3 regions of the Mesorhizobium sp. M0802 genome follow, and region 1 is predicted to be linked to each of the others. Evidence: predicted binding sites of a transcription regulator. Region 1 holds the regulator's gene; each other region holds the start of a gene.
What was found. The regulator LexA, encoded in region 1, represses DNA repair genes until DNA is damaged. The targets are predictions, from matches to a motif close to TGTTCNNNNTGTGTTCNG.
Positions count from the first base shown of each region.

Region 1 (4,280 bases):
AGCGCGATGCTTTTTCTGCGCACCGCCGCCATATCGACGTCGTTCCAGATATCGAGCGCGCCCTTGAGCGCCCGCATCGACAGCACCGGCTGCGTTCCGCACAGGAAGCGGCGAATGCCGCTGCCGACGGCAAAGCCCTGCTCGAAGGCAAAGGGCCGCGCATGGCCCCACCAGCCGCTGAGCGGCTGGTGGGCATCGTCATGGTGGCGCTCGGCCGCGTAGATGAAGGCTGGCGAGCCCGGGCCGCCATTGAGGTATTTGTAGGTGCAGCCGACGGCGAAATCGGCATTGGCACGGTCAAGTTCGACCGGCAAGGCGCCGGCCGTGTGGCAGAGATCCCAGATGATCAGCGCGCCGGCGTCATGTGCCTTGCGCGTCAGCGCCGCCATGTCGCGCAACTGGCCGGATTTGTAGTTGACGTGGTTGACCAGGATGACGGCAACGCTGTCGTCGATCAGCTCCTCGATTGCGGCCGCGTCGACGCCCTCCAGCCGCAGCCGCGTTCCCGGCCGGGTCGAGGCGACGCCTTCGGCCATGTAGAGGTCGGTCGGGAAACTGTCGCCCTCGGCAACGATGACCGACCGATCCGGCCGCATGCCGAGCGCTGCGTGCAGCAGCTTGTAGATGTTGATCGAGGTTGTGTCGCAGACCACCGTCTGCCCATCAGCCGCGCCGATCAGTCGCCCGAGCTGATCTCCGAGTTCCACCGGCATGTTGAACCAGCCGGCGGTGTTCCAGGCGCGAATGAGGTCGTGCGCCCATTCCTGCGTGGCGGCCTGCTGCAGTTCGCTGAAGACGACCGCTGACGCGGCGCCCAGGGAATTGCCGTCGAGATAAATCACGCCTTGCGGCAAGACAAAGCGTTCGCGCATGGAGCGCAGCGGATCGGCGGCATCCATTGCTTCGATTGTAGCGAGATCGGGTGTCGTGCTCATGATCCGGCGCCCCTCCATGGACAAACGCGCGCGGCGGAGCCTGCCGCCCAAACATGCCGGCGATCTTGAGTGGTCGCCCTTGAACTGTCAAACATTATATATAATTCACCCATTGAAAGGCTTTGATATATAATGATCCGCCGAGCGTTTATGTCTGATGGATCACGATGCTGGATGACGAGCAGACCTCGAAGACGGAAGCGGCCTATCGCCTGCTCAGGCGCGATATTCTTGCGACCCGGCTGGCGCCTGCCGCGCCGTTGAAGCTGAGCACGCTGCGCAACACCTACGGCATCGGCTGGACGCCGTTGCGCGAGGCGCTGTCGCGGCTGGAGGCGGAACGGCTTGTGACCGCCATCAGCAACCGCGGGTTTGCGGTCGCTCCCGTCTCTCGGGCGGAGCTCGAGGATTTGGCGCGTGCGCGGCTGGTGGTCGAACTGCCCCTGCTGGTGGAATCGATCGAGGAGGGCGACCGTGAGTGGGAAGACGCGGTCGTTGCCGCCCACTATCGTCTCTCACGGTGCGGGTCTGTTCTCGACGATCCATCGGATGATGCGGTCGACGCGTGGTACGAAAAACACGATGCCTTCCATGCGGCGCTGCTCAGTGCCGCGACATCCAGCTGGCTGCTGCGCTTCAATGCGACGATTTCCGACCAATTGCATCGCCATCACCGCTTTCTGGGTCTGGCCCCGACGCTGCGCGCCGCCGCCGGCCGCACGGATGGCCACCGGAAGGCCGTGGCGGCCCTGCGCGACGCCGTGGCGATCGAACACCATACCGCCCTGATGGAAGCGGCCCTCGATCGCGACGTCGAACGTGCGAAAACTCTGATGACCGCTCACATCGGCTACACGCTGCAGGTCTATGCCCAGAGTGAACCCGGCGCGGATGCTGCGCAGCCCCGTCCGAAAAGGAAGCGGCGATCGTAGCCGACGACGCAGGGCACTTTGTCTTCGTTTCACCCCGTTGCCGGCCAACGACTACGAGCGCCGCTCGCGGTGCCGAACGTCACGCTGAACAAAACGTCAACACATTCATTAAACTTTAAAAGGTTGCGGAACACAACTGGAACAGATAGTGTTTGTTCTGGGTTTGTTTTTTCTGATTCTGGTTTCAGAACCCCTGGGGGCCGCGATGCTGACGCGCAAACAACATGAGCTTCTGATGTTCATCCATGAACGCCTGAAGGAGAGCGGAATCCCGCCGTCCTTCGATGAGATGAAGGAAGCGCTTGACCTCGCCTCCAAGTCCGGCATCCACCGCCTGATCACGGCGCTTGAGGAGCGCGGTTTCATTCGCCGGCTGCCGAACCGGGCGCGCGCGCTGGAAGTGCTGCGGCTGCCCGACTCGATCGCACCAGGCCTCAATGCGGCGAGGAAGTTTTCGCCGAGCGTCATTCAGGGCAGTCTTGGTCAAACCGGCCAAGGGCAAGGCGGCCAAGGACAAGGCGCGATGGGCCAAGGCGGTATCGGTCGCCAGATCAAGCCGGGCTCGCCGTCGCGTTCGATGTCGGCCGGCAATGACGACGCCGTTTCGGCGGTGTCGATCCCGGTGATGGGACGCATTGCTGCCGGTGTGCCGATCGACGCCATCCAGCATCAGACCCATTCGATCTCGGTGCCGCCCGACATGATCATGGGCGGTGAACACTACGCGCTCGAGGTCAAGGGCGATTCGATGATCGAGGCCGGCATTTTCGATGGCGACACGGTCATCATCCGCAATGCCGACACAGCCAGCCCCGGCGAGATCGTGGTGGCGTTGGTCGACGATGAGGAAGCGACCCTGAAACGCTTCCGCCGCAAGGGCGCCTCGATCGCCCTGGAAGCCGCCAACCCGGCCTACGAGACCCGCATTTTTGGACCGGACAGGGTGAAGGTGCAGGGCAAGCTTGTCGGATTGATCCGGCGCTACTGAGCCGGCTTGGGTTTGTACTTTTCACGCTGGTTGTAAGGCGGCAGGCCGCGCGCTTCGCGGGAGAAGCGGCGTTGCTCGTGCCAGGGGCGATACGGCTTGTCGACGGCGAAGCGGATGGTTGGCGCTGCAGCTGCCGATTGCGGATCGAAGAAGACGGCGGCGCTGCCGTCGCGGGCCAGCTGTTTCTTCGTCACGACCAGCACCAGCGGGTCGCGGCACGGATTGTAAGCGGTGGCGTCATCGATGACGATCAGGCTCGCGAAGGCACAGGCCGGCCGCGCCGTCTTGCGGTCTTTCGCAAGCGCTACAATGGCTCCGGAAGGGTGCCGGGCGATACAGAGATCGCCGGTGCAATAGAAGGGCGAGCCGGGCGGCAGATCGAGCGGATCGAGATCGAACCGCGTATCTGTTGCCTCGAAAATCTCAGGTGGGATAATGGTTTCGGCCCGCAGCGCCCGTTTCCAATTGTCCGTGGTGAATTCGTTGGAGCGTTCGCGGTTGAGGGCGAGTTCGCCGCCACCGATCGGCATGGCCACCAGATGCGCATCCTCGGATATGAGCACGTCGGGCGTAAGCACCTGCGGCACCGTCAACAGGCCGGCCAGCGCGAAAGGCACGGCCGCCAACCTGAGCCAGGTGGTGGCCATGGTGGCGATGACGAGGGCGACCGCCACCAACAGCACCGAGCGAATGGAGATCAGCCCGACGGCGTCGACCGGCGAGCGCTCGGAAATCCAGGCCGATATAGCGATCATCGCCATCAGACCCTTGCCCATCACATAGAGGAACGGCCCGTCGGCGCCGAACGGCATCGCCAGTGCGCTGAGCACGGCAAAGGGCATGACGATCAACGAAACAATCGGCATCACGGCCAGATTGGCGATCAGGCTGAGCGGCGACACACGCTGAAAATGCCAGATGGCGAACAGCAAGGTTGCACTGCCGGCGATGATCGAGGTCATGGCGAGGCCGCCCATGGCCAGCGCGAATTTTCGCGACAGGAAGCCGACGAAGGAGCGCTTTGCCGGCGGCGTTCTCACCTTGTCGGCGCGGTAATCGGCCCAGCCGGCATAGGCGCCGACAAGGGCGGCGGTGGCGGCAAACGACATCTGGAAGCTGGGACCGACCACCTCGTGCGGCGACACCAGGATGACGGCAATGGCGGAGATCGCCAGATTGCGCATGGTGAGTGCGGCGCGATCAAACAGCACGGCGACAAGCATGACCGCCAGCATGATGAAGCTGCGCTCGGCGGCAACCACGACGCCTGAAATGACGAGATAGGCGGCGATGGAGACGAGTGCTGCCACTGCTGCATATTTCTTGACTGGGCGGCGCGAAGAGAAATCGGGAAACAGCGCAAAGGCGCCACGCAGCAACGCCATGATGGTGCCGGCAACCAGCGCCATGTGCAGGCCGGAGATG
Region 1 covers NZ_JAMYOY010000005.1:252,500-256,779, reverse strand. The annotation lists gene kynU (kynureninase) at 1-935, opposite strand, end outside; gene NKI10_RS11020 (GntR family transcriptional regulator) at 1,103-1,867, shown strand; gene lexA (transcriptional repressor LexA) at 2,073-2,855, shown strand; gene NKI10_RS11010 (ComEC/Rec2 family competence protein) at 2,849-4,280, opposite strand, start outside.

Region 2 (4,280 bases), on a different contig from region 1:
TGGCGCGGCGCACGATAAAGCCCGGGACCGAGATATTGCCGATATTGTAGGAGGCCGAAGCGTCGATCGAGGACACTTCCGGCGCGATGTCGAGGCTCACCAGCCCGTCCTTGAGAACCGTCGGCGTGAAGTCGAGGCTGACGCCGTATTTCTTGTAGCTGACGGAAATCTTGCCATTGTCCTCGGAGACCGGGATCGGGAACTCGCCGCCGGCGAGGAAGCTTGCCGTCTGGCCCGAGCGGGCGATCAGGTTCGGCTCGGCCAGCCGCCTGGCGAGACCACGTTCCTCCAGCGCCTTGATGGCGACGTCGATCGACAGGCCGTTGGACAGCAGCCGGCCGATGATCTCGCCATTGCCGGCTCCCGGCACCGTGCCAGGATCGAGGGTGACGTCGCGCCCGCCAATGCCGTAAGCGAAATTGGCGCTGTATTTGGCGCCGAGATCCTGTCCGGCCTGGCGATTGATCTCGACGAAGCGGACGTTGAGCTGAACCTGCTGCGAGGACGAGATGTTGACCGAATTGATCACTTCCTCATTGCCGGAGAAGCGGCTGGCGATCTTGCTTGCCTTCTCGGCGGCGACCGCGTCATCGGCCTCGCCCGACAGCACGACGCGGCCATTGGCCGAGCCGACCTTGATCTTGGCGTCCGGCACGCTGGCGCGAATGGTGCTGGCCAGCTGGTCGGTGTCCAGCGTCACCTCGATATCTACGGTGCCGACCAGCTGCTTGTTCTCGTCGAACAGCGCGATGCCGGTGGTGCCGAGATTGTTGCCCAGCACATAGAAGGATTTGTCGGTCAGCGGATTGACGTTGGCGATCTCCGGATCGCCGATCACGATCTGGTAGAAGGCGGCATTGGTCATGACCGTCTTCGGCTTGCCCTTGGCCACCTTGATCGACGCATTCGTTGTCGACGAGACATGGACGATATCGTTGTCGGCCTTGGCTGGCGCGCTGAGGCCGAGCATTACGGCCGCGGCAAGGCAAGCCCCCACCGCAAGCGCCCGCATTGGGCGCAGCCCTTTCGTCGTCTGAAATGCATGAAGTCCCGACATCTGTCCCGTCCCTCGCCCGGTCCCCACCGGCAGTTATTGCTGGTCCCGCGCAGGAACCTGGTATTCTTCGACCTGCGTGCCGCGCGTCACGATGATCGTCTTGAATTTCGGCTTCTCAGGCTCCTTGGTCGCGGCAGTGAACAGCGCGCCGGCAGCGGCCTGGACGCCGGAGGCGACCGATCCGCCGAAGGACGAGATGGTGGTGACGCCGTCCTTGGCGGCCCCTCCGTCTGCGGCCGAGCGGAGCGACAGCGACAAGGTGCCGACGGTGCGGGCAAGCGCCACTTTCTGCGCGCCTTCGGTCGTCACCTCGATGGTGACGGAATTGGCGATCTGCGGTGTGGTCTGGCGCTCGTCGGCGCCCTGCCCCACCGTCAGCACCTTGGCGTCGGAGACGACAATCTCGGAGGTAACGGTCGATCCGGCAGCGCCCTGCGCGTTCTTGGCCACTTCCTGGATTTCGCCCGCATCGCGTGTCAGCACCACGTCGACCCGGTCGCCCGGCATGACGAAGCCGCCGACACCGGCGATCTCGTCGGTGCGGATTGTCACCGCCCGCATGCCGGGCGTCATCATGTTGGATAGCGTCGCGCGGCCGTTCGGCCCCGACAATTTGCTGATCAGCACCGGCTCGTTGATCTCGATCGGCGACAATACCACGCGGCTGCCTTCGGCGAGCAATGCATTGACTGTGGTGAATGCGCCCTGCGGCACCGAATCCTCGGACCATGGGATTTCGCTGAGCTGCGCCCGGTCAAGCTCCATGCCGTAACGCAGCGGCGCGTTGGCCACCACGATGGTCTTGAAGACGACCTTGGGGACGGCGGGCGCCGGGATCGACGCCGTTTTCTCTTCGGCATCGGCCTTGGCCTGGCTTTTCACCCAGAAATCCGCGGCAAAGATTGAAATCGCGCCGAAGACGGCAGCGATGCCAATCATCGTTATGGCCTTGCCCCTCACAACCAACCCCTGACATTCGTGGTCTTTTGTTTTGTTGAGGCGACGCTAGGCCGCTTTGTTAAAGATTCAGGAATCGCGCCCGCTCCGCACGGACCTATTTCCGCCAGCTTGGTTATCGAAAGGTTTTAGGATAAGAAGGGTTTAATCCCCGAACGTAACAGGAACTTCCGTCGCTTGGCGCCGAAAAGCGTGGCAGTATCGACGGGTGATTCGCGGCACCGGATTCTATGGTAGGCATGGACGACAACAACGATCTTTTCGGCAATCTGGAAAAGCAGCCCCAACCGGCTCGGACACCTTCGCGCCCGGCCGACCCGCTGGTGCAGGCCACGAAGCGTCCTGCCGCGACCAAGGACGGCAGCGAGGGCTATAGCGCCGCCGACATCGAGGTGCTGGAGGGGCTGGAGCCGGTGCGGCGCCGTCCCGGCATGTATATTGGCGGCACCGACGACAAGGCGATGCACCATCTGTTTGCCGAGGTCATCGATAATTCGATGGACGAGGCGGTCGCCGGCCATGCTACCTTCATCGATGTCGAGCTGTCGGCCGACGGGTTTCTGACCGTTACCGACAATGGCCGCGGCATTCCGGTCGATCCGCATCCGAAATTCAAGAAGCCGGCGCTCGAAGTCATCATGACGACGCTGCATTCGGGCGGCAAGTTCGATAGCAAGGTCTATGAGACCTCCGGCGGTCTGCACGGTGTTGGCGTCTCGGTCGTAAATGCGCTGTCGGACCATCTCGAAGTCGAAGTCGCGCGCGGTCGCCAGCTTTACCGCCAAAGGTTCTCGCGCGGCGTTCCGGTGAGCGGGCTGGAGCAGCTCGGCGAAGTGCACAACCGGCGCGGCACCAAAATCCGCTTCCATCCCGACGAGCAGATTTTCGGCAAGGGCGCCGCCTTCGAGCCGGCGCGGCTCTATCGCATGACCCGCTCGAAAGCCTATCTGTTCGGCGGCGTCGAGATCCGCTGGAGCTGCGACCCATCGCTGATCAAGGAAAAGGACCAGACGCCCGCCAAGGCGGAGTTCCATTTCCCCGGCGGCTTGAAGGACTATCTCAAGGCATCGCTTGGCGACGACTTCCAGGTGACCCGCGAGATCTTCGCCGGCAAGAGCGAAAAACAGGGCGGCCACGGCTCGCTGGAATGGGCGGTGACCTGGTTCGGCGGTGACGGCTTCGTCAACTCCTACTGCAACACAATCCCGACCGGCGAAGGCGGCACGCATGAGGCCGGCTTTCGCAATGTGCTGACGCGCGGGCTTCGGGCCTATGCCGACCTGGTCGGCAACAAGCGCGCCTCGATCGTCACCTCCGAAGACGTGATGATCTCGGCGGCAGGCATGCTGTCGGTGTTTATTCGCGAGCCGGAATTCGTCGGCCAGACCAAGGACAGGCTGGCAACGATCGAAGCCATTCGCATTGTCGAGACCGCCATCCGCGATCCCTTCGACCACTGGCTGGCCGACAATCCGCAGGAAGCCTCCAAGCTGCTGGAATGGGTGATTGCGCGCGCCGACGAGCGGGTGCGCCGGCGCCAGGAAAAGGAAGTGTCGCGCAAGAGCGCGGTGCGCAAGCTGCGCCTTCCCGGCAAGCTCGCCGACTGCACGCAGAATGCCGCCGCGGGCGCCGAACTGTTCATCGTCGAAGGCGACTCGGCCGGCGGCTCGGCCAAGCAGGCGCGCGACCGCGCCAGCCAGGCGGTGCTGCCGCTGCGCGGAAAAATCCTCAACGTCGCCAGCGCCGGCAACGACAAGCTAGCCGCCAACCAGCAGATTTCGGACCTGATTCAGGCGCTCGGCTGCGGCACGCGCTCGAAATACCGCGACGAGGATTTGCGCTACGACCGCGTGATCATCATGACCGACGCCGACGTCGACGGCGCTCACATAGCCTCGCTGCTGATCACCTTCTTCTACCAGGAAATGCCGAACCTGGTGAATGGCGGCCATCTCTATCTGGCGGTGCCGCCGCTCTATTCGATCCGGCAAGGCGGCAAGGTTGCCTATGCCAGGGACGATGCGCACAAGGACGAGCTGTTGCGCACCGAATTCACCGGCCGCGCCAAAGTCGAGATCGGCCGTTTCAAGGGCTTGGGCGAAATGATGGCCGCGCAGTTGAAGGAAACCACCATGGACCCGAGGAAGCGCACGCTGCTCAGGGTCGATGTCATCGACGCCGTGGCGGCAACCAAGGATGCTGTCGACGCGCTGATGGGCACCAAGCCGGAAGCCCGCTTCCGCTTCATCCAGGAACGCGCCGAATT
Region 2 covers NZ_JAMYOY010000015.1:6,805-11,084, reverse strand. The annotation lists gene NKI10_RS20395 (type II and III secretion system protein family protein) at 1-1,012, opposite strand, end outside; gene cpaB (Flp pilus assembly protein CpaB) at 1,091-1,996, opposite strand; gene parE (DNA topoisomerase IV subunit B) at 2,254-4,280, shown strand, end outside.
Region 2: a site for LexA is predicted at 2,166-2,183, ahead of parE (DNA topoisomerase IV subunit B). Genes of this name have one in related genera too.

Region 3 (4,280 bases), on a different contig from region 1:
ATCATGCTCCGGAAACGATCAAGCCGCCCGACTCTGCCAGGAGGATCTCGATCTACCGGGGAACGAGTTTAGCCCGGAATAGGAGCAGAAGCGCCGTTCGCGGTGATCTGCGAGAGCTTGCCCTTTTTTACCAGCACTGGCTTGGAATAGGTCTTCCTCATTTTCCACTCTCCACGTCGGGCACCCAAAGCCCTGTTCCCGGCCAGACGGCACGAGGCGTCGGATAATCGGCTGCTAGACGGCGACCGGCCCGGAGCCGTTACCATTATCGGCTGTAACCTGCGAGAGCTTGCTTTTCTTGACCAGCACCAGCTTCGAATAGGTCTTCTTCATGCCGCATCTCCAGTGTCAGGCGAGGCCGCCAGATCAGGCGACAGTCCGACTCAACGACTTCACTCGATCGGGCCGGAACCCGCTCCATTGGCGAGCGCCGTAACCTGCGAAAGCTTGCCTTTTTTGACCAGAACAGGCTTCGAATAGGTTTTCTTCATAGTGAATCCTCCAAGCTTACGCGATAATGCCAGACGGATCGGCACTGTCAACCTTCGCGGCCTCGCTGTCCCATCCCGGTTTTTCTTGGCGCCGATGCGCTAACTGCAAGTCCACCTTCATCGACAAAGCGTTGTTCTTGGGCGTGCATGGCGTGGCCGGGTTGCGGTGCGAAAAATGTCCGAAACTGCGGCGGGTCTGGCCTGGTTGGTCGGCCTGCTCAAACAGAGCGGCAATGCAGCGCGGAGGGGTCCAGCCTAAACATTGGCCTTGCCGTCGCGCCGCACTCACAGTTCCTTCTCCGCCAGTTCGCGGAAGGCGTCGGGAACCGAGCGCCGGGCTTCCAGCGCCACGGCGCCATAGCCGACAGCCTCTCTGCCAAAGCGCTGGCGGATCTTGTCGATGGCGCGGTCGGCGCCAAAGCGCGCCAGGCCTTGCCTGCTGCCGGGCCGCTGCTTTTCATCGGCAAGCCCGAGCGGCAGCTCCAACTGCAGCTCGGCACTTTCTTCCAGCTGCGACACCGAGATCGCCAGCAGCGAGATGGTCTTCTCCCGAGGGTTGGCGGCCAGCACGCCGCGCACCAGCTCCCCGGCGATTTCGGCCAGCATCGCGGTTGCCGAAATCGGCTGATCGAGCGTCAGCGAGCGTGTGACAGCGTGCAGATCGGCGAAACGCACGCGCACCGTCACCGTGCGCCCGGGCCGTGATTTCGCCCTGAGCCGGCTTGCGACCCGGTCTGCCAGATGCAGCAGCACGGGTCCGAAGATACGCGCCTCGGCCGGCCGTCTGCCAAGCGCCGACTGCGCGCCGGCGGAATGCGACCGCCTGTGGGTTTCGAGCTTTCGCGGGTCGCGGTTCCATGCCAGCGACGCCAGCTTTTCGCCGGCGGCGGGCCCGAGTAACCTTCGCAGCGCCCCGCTATGCGTCTTTGCCAACTGGCCGATGGTCTCGATGCCGATCTCGGCCAGCCGCGCTCTGGTCGCCGGGCCGACGCCCCACATCAGCCCGACCGGCAGATCATGCAGGAAGGCAAGTTCGGTGTCCGGATCGACCACCACCAGGCCGTCGGGCTTGGCCACCTGCGAGGCGATCTTGGCCAGATGCTTGGTGCGCGCCACGCCGATCGAGATCGGCAGGCCGAGCTCTGCCCGGACGCGCCGACGCACCGTGGCGGCGATCTCGGCCGGCGGCCCGAACAGATGCGTGCAGCCGGCGACGTCGGCAAAGGCTTCATCGATGGAAATCCGCTCGACCAGCGGCGTGAAATCGTCGAGCACCTTGATGGCGGCGTCGCCCAGCCGCTGATAGTCGGCGAAATGGCCGCCGACGAAAATCAGTCCGGGGCAAAGCTCGCGCGCACTTCGTCCGGGCATGCCGCCGCGCACGCCGAAAACCCTGGCTTCGTAGGAGGCGGCAAGCACGACGCCGCCGCCGACGGCGATCGGCTTGCCCCTGAGCGCCGGGTCGAGCAACTGCTCGACCGAGGCGTAGAAGGCGTCGAGATCCGCATGCAGGATGGTGGGCTCCATCCCGACCGTTCCCTTTGCGGCGTTGCAGCATTAGCCGCGTCTGTTGTGAGAGGCGTTTTTGCCGAACAAATAGAGAACAAACAGGGCCTATTGTCAAGCGAAGCGGTTGTCGCCGGCCGGCCCGTTCCAGGTCGGGCTGTCGAGTGCTCCGCCTGGGCATCGGACCTGCGGAACATTGTCTCTCGCCTCGGCGTTCATATCCGCGACGGGACGCTGTTTTTGTGGAGGCCGGTATGGGCCAGTTCGAGATGATCGACCTCGTCAGCGTCATTGACGCCTGCACGAGCGATCGCGTTGCCGGGCACTGCGTGTCAATGGCCAGGGCGGTGGAGGAGTTGCGAGTGCTGACCGGTGATTTCGTATCGCCGGACGAGACGGTGGCCAACGCGCTGTCGGCAGTGGCGCTGGGGCGCGGCTGCGCGGTGGTGTTCGACGAGCGAGCGGGCGCCGACATCTTGCTGACGCCGTAGCGCGGCGGCGCCGGGTTGTGGCAGCCAGAAAAGTCGAACAGCGTGCAAAAAGCTGTGCAGGCATGGCCCCATAACCGGGGCGTGGAAAAGTTCTGCGCGTGGGTGTATTCTCCAGGTCGCAAGCGGTCGAAGACCGCATAGGGGGAGAAATGACATGCCGAGGGTTTCAGAACTCTTTTTCAAAACTGCCATCTTGTTCCTGATGTTGGGGATTGCGGCCGGCCTGCAGATGGCGATCTCGGGTGACCACGCCGCTTTTCCGGCGCACGCGCATATCAATCTGCTCGGTTGGGTGACGAGCGCCATCTTCGGCGGCTACTACGCGCTCAATCCGCAAAAGGCGGCGCGTCGCATCGCCATGATCCACTACGGGCTCTACACTCTCGGCTTGGTGATCATGCTGCCGGCGCTGTATGTGATGCTGCAGGGAAACCCGGCGCTTGAACCGATCGTCGCCGGCGGCTCGCTCATCGTCGCCGCTGCCGTTCTGGTTTTTGCTTTCGTGGTGTTTTCGCCCGAAACGGCGCGCTCGGTGTCCGGCGTGGTGCCGGCTTCTCGCTGACTGTTCGCGCAGCGATCAAGTCCGACCCGCGTTCGCGACCCGCGACGCGGGTTGGCCAGCCCGATGGACAGCCGCTGGTTTGCGGTGTCTACCGCCGCGTGGGCGCTTAACATACCCGAGTCCCACCACGTATTATTTCGTGACTATTTGGCGCCGGAACCTTCCCAGATATCGCGCGTTGCGGCGACTGTATTCGCGCTGCCTTATATATAGACAGCCTTGAGTACGTCCACAGCATGGGTTGGGGGAGGAGCAGGCCACCATGTCGAACAGAGAAATCGGAACGTCGGCCTCACTGGGCCGACGCATCGCCGATCTGAAAGCCAGGATGCGAGACGCCAGCGTTACTGAACACGAGATGCAGACCTTCCAGAAGGTCGCAGCCATCATGGGAGGTGTCGAAGGCTCCCTACGCCTCGACGCCGACGACCTGATCGCGGCGTCCTTCGTCACCGAGGCGCTCGGCGATCCCGGGTCGAATTGAAGGTCAGAGCCCGTCGGCACTCAAGTGCCGGCGGTCGATGGCCCGGTTCGCAGCGCCGCGATGCCGGAGCGTGTCTGCACCGCCCGCGGCGGGGATTTCTTGCGCACTTTGAAGATTTCAGGCGAGCGGCCTCGACGGCGCTTGAAATATTGGGCTTCGCGTTCGTGCTTCTCGGCTGCTTCTCGGCTGTCGAAGGTGCCGAGATTGTCGCCGTCCAGCCCTTGACCACAAGGGCTAAGCCAAACCGCCAAGGCGCCTTAAACGAAGGATCCGGCCAGCCGGATCCTTCGAAATATCGCGATGCTCCGGCATCGCCTTCAGCTCATCCTTGGTCCAACTGGTGACGGCGTGGACGTCCCGGGAAACCTCTCGGAAGTCCGCGGTCGCTGCCTTACACGTCGTCGAACGGGCCGCCGCGCCTCGCCAGATCGTGACCAATGGCGGCTTCCTCGGCGTCGTCGGGCAAGGCATCGTCACTGTCCTGGTAGGGGTTGTCGTCATCCTCCTCGGGCAATTCGCCTTCCTTCTCGACACCGGTGGTGTCCGGCAGGCTTTCCTCATCTGCTCCGTCGGGCAGGACCGTTGCGCCACGCAGCGCATCCCAATCCTGCCGACCCGGCGTCGGCGCTTCCACCTCGTCATTGGCGATCCTGTCGCGGGCATCGTTTTTGCTCGGTGGCGCCTCGACCTCGTCATTGGGTTTTCTGTTTCGTTCTTCCATGATTGCCTCCTCCGGGCGGCTTTGC
Region 3 covers NZ_JAMYOY010000014.1:141,339-145,618, forward strand. The annotation lists gene NKI10_RS20110 (hypothetical protein) at 69-161, opposite strand; gene NKI10_RS20115 (putative RiPP precursor) at 235-333, opposite strand; gene NKI10_RS20120 (hypothetical protein) at 393-491, opposite strand; gene dinB (DNA polymerase IV) at 777-2,018, opposite strand; gene NKI10_RS20130 (hypothetical protein) at 2,252-2,488, shown strand; gene NKI10_RS20135 (heme-copper oxidase family protein) at 2,643-3,050, shown strand; gene NKI10_RS20140 (hypothetical protein) at 3,313-3,534, shown strand; gene NKI10_RS20145 (hypothetical protein) at 3,555-3,785, opposite strand; gene NKI10_RS20150 (hypothetical protein) at 3,926-4,255, opposite strand.
Region 3: a site for LexA is predicted at 2,080-2,097, ahead of dinB (DNA polymerase IV). Genes of this name have one in related genera too.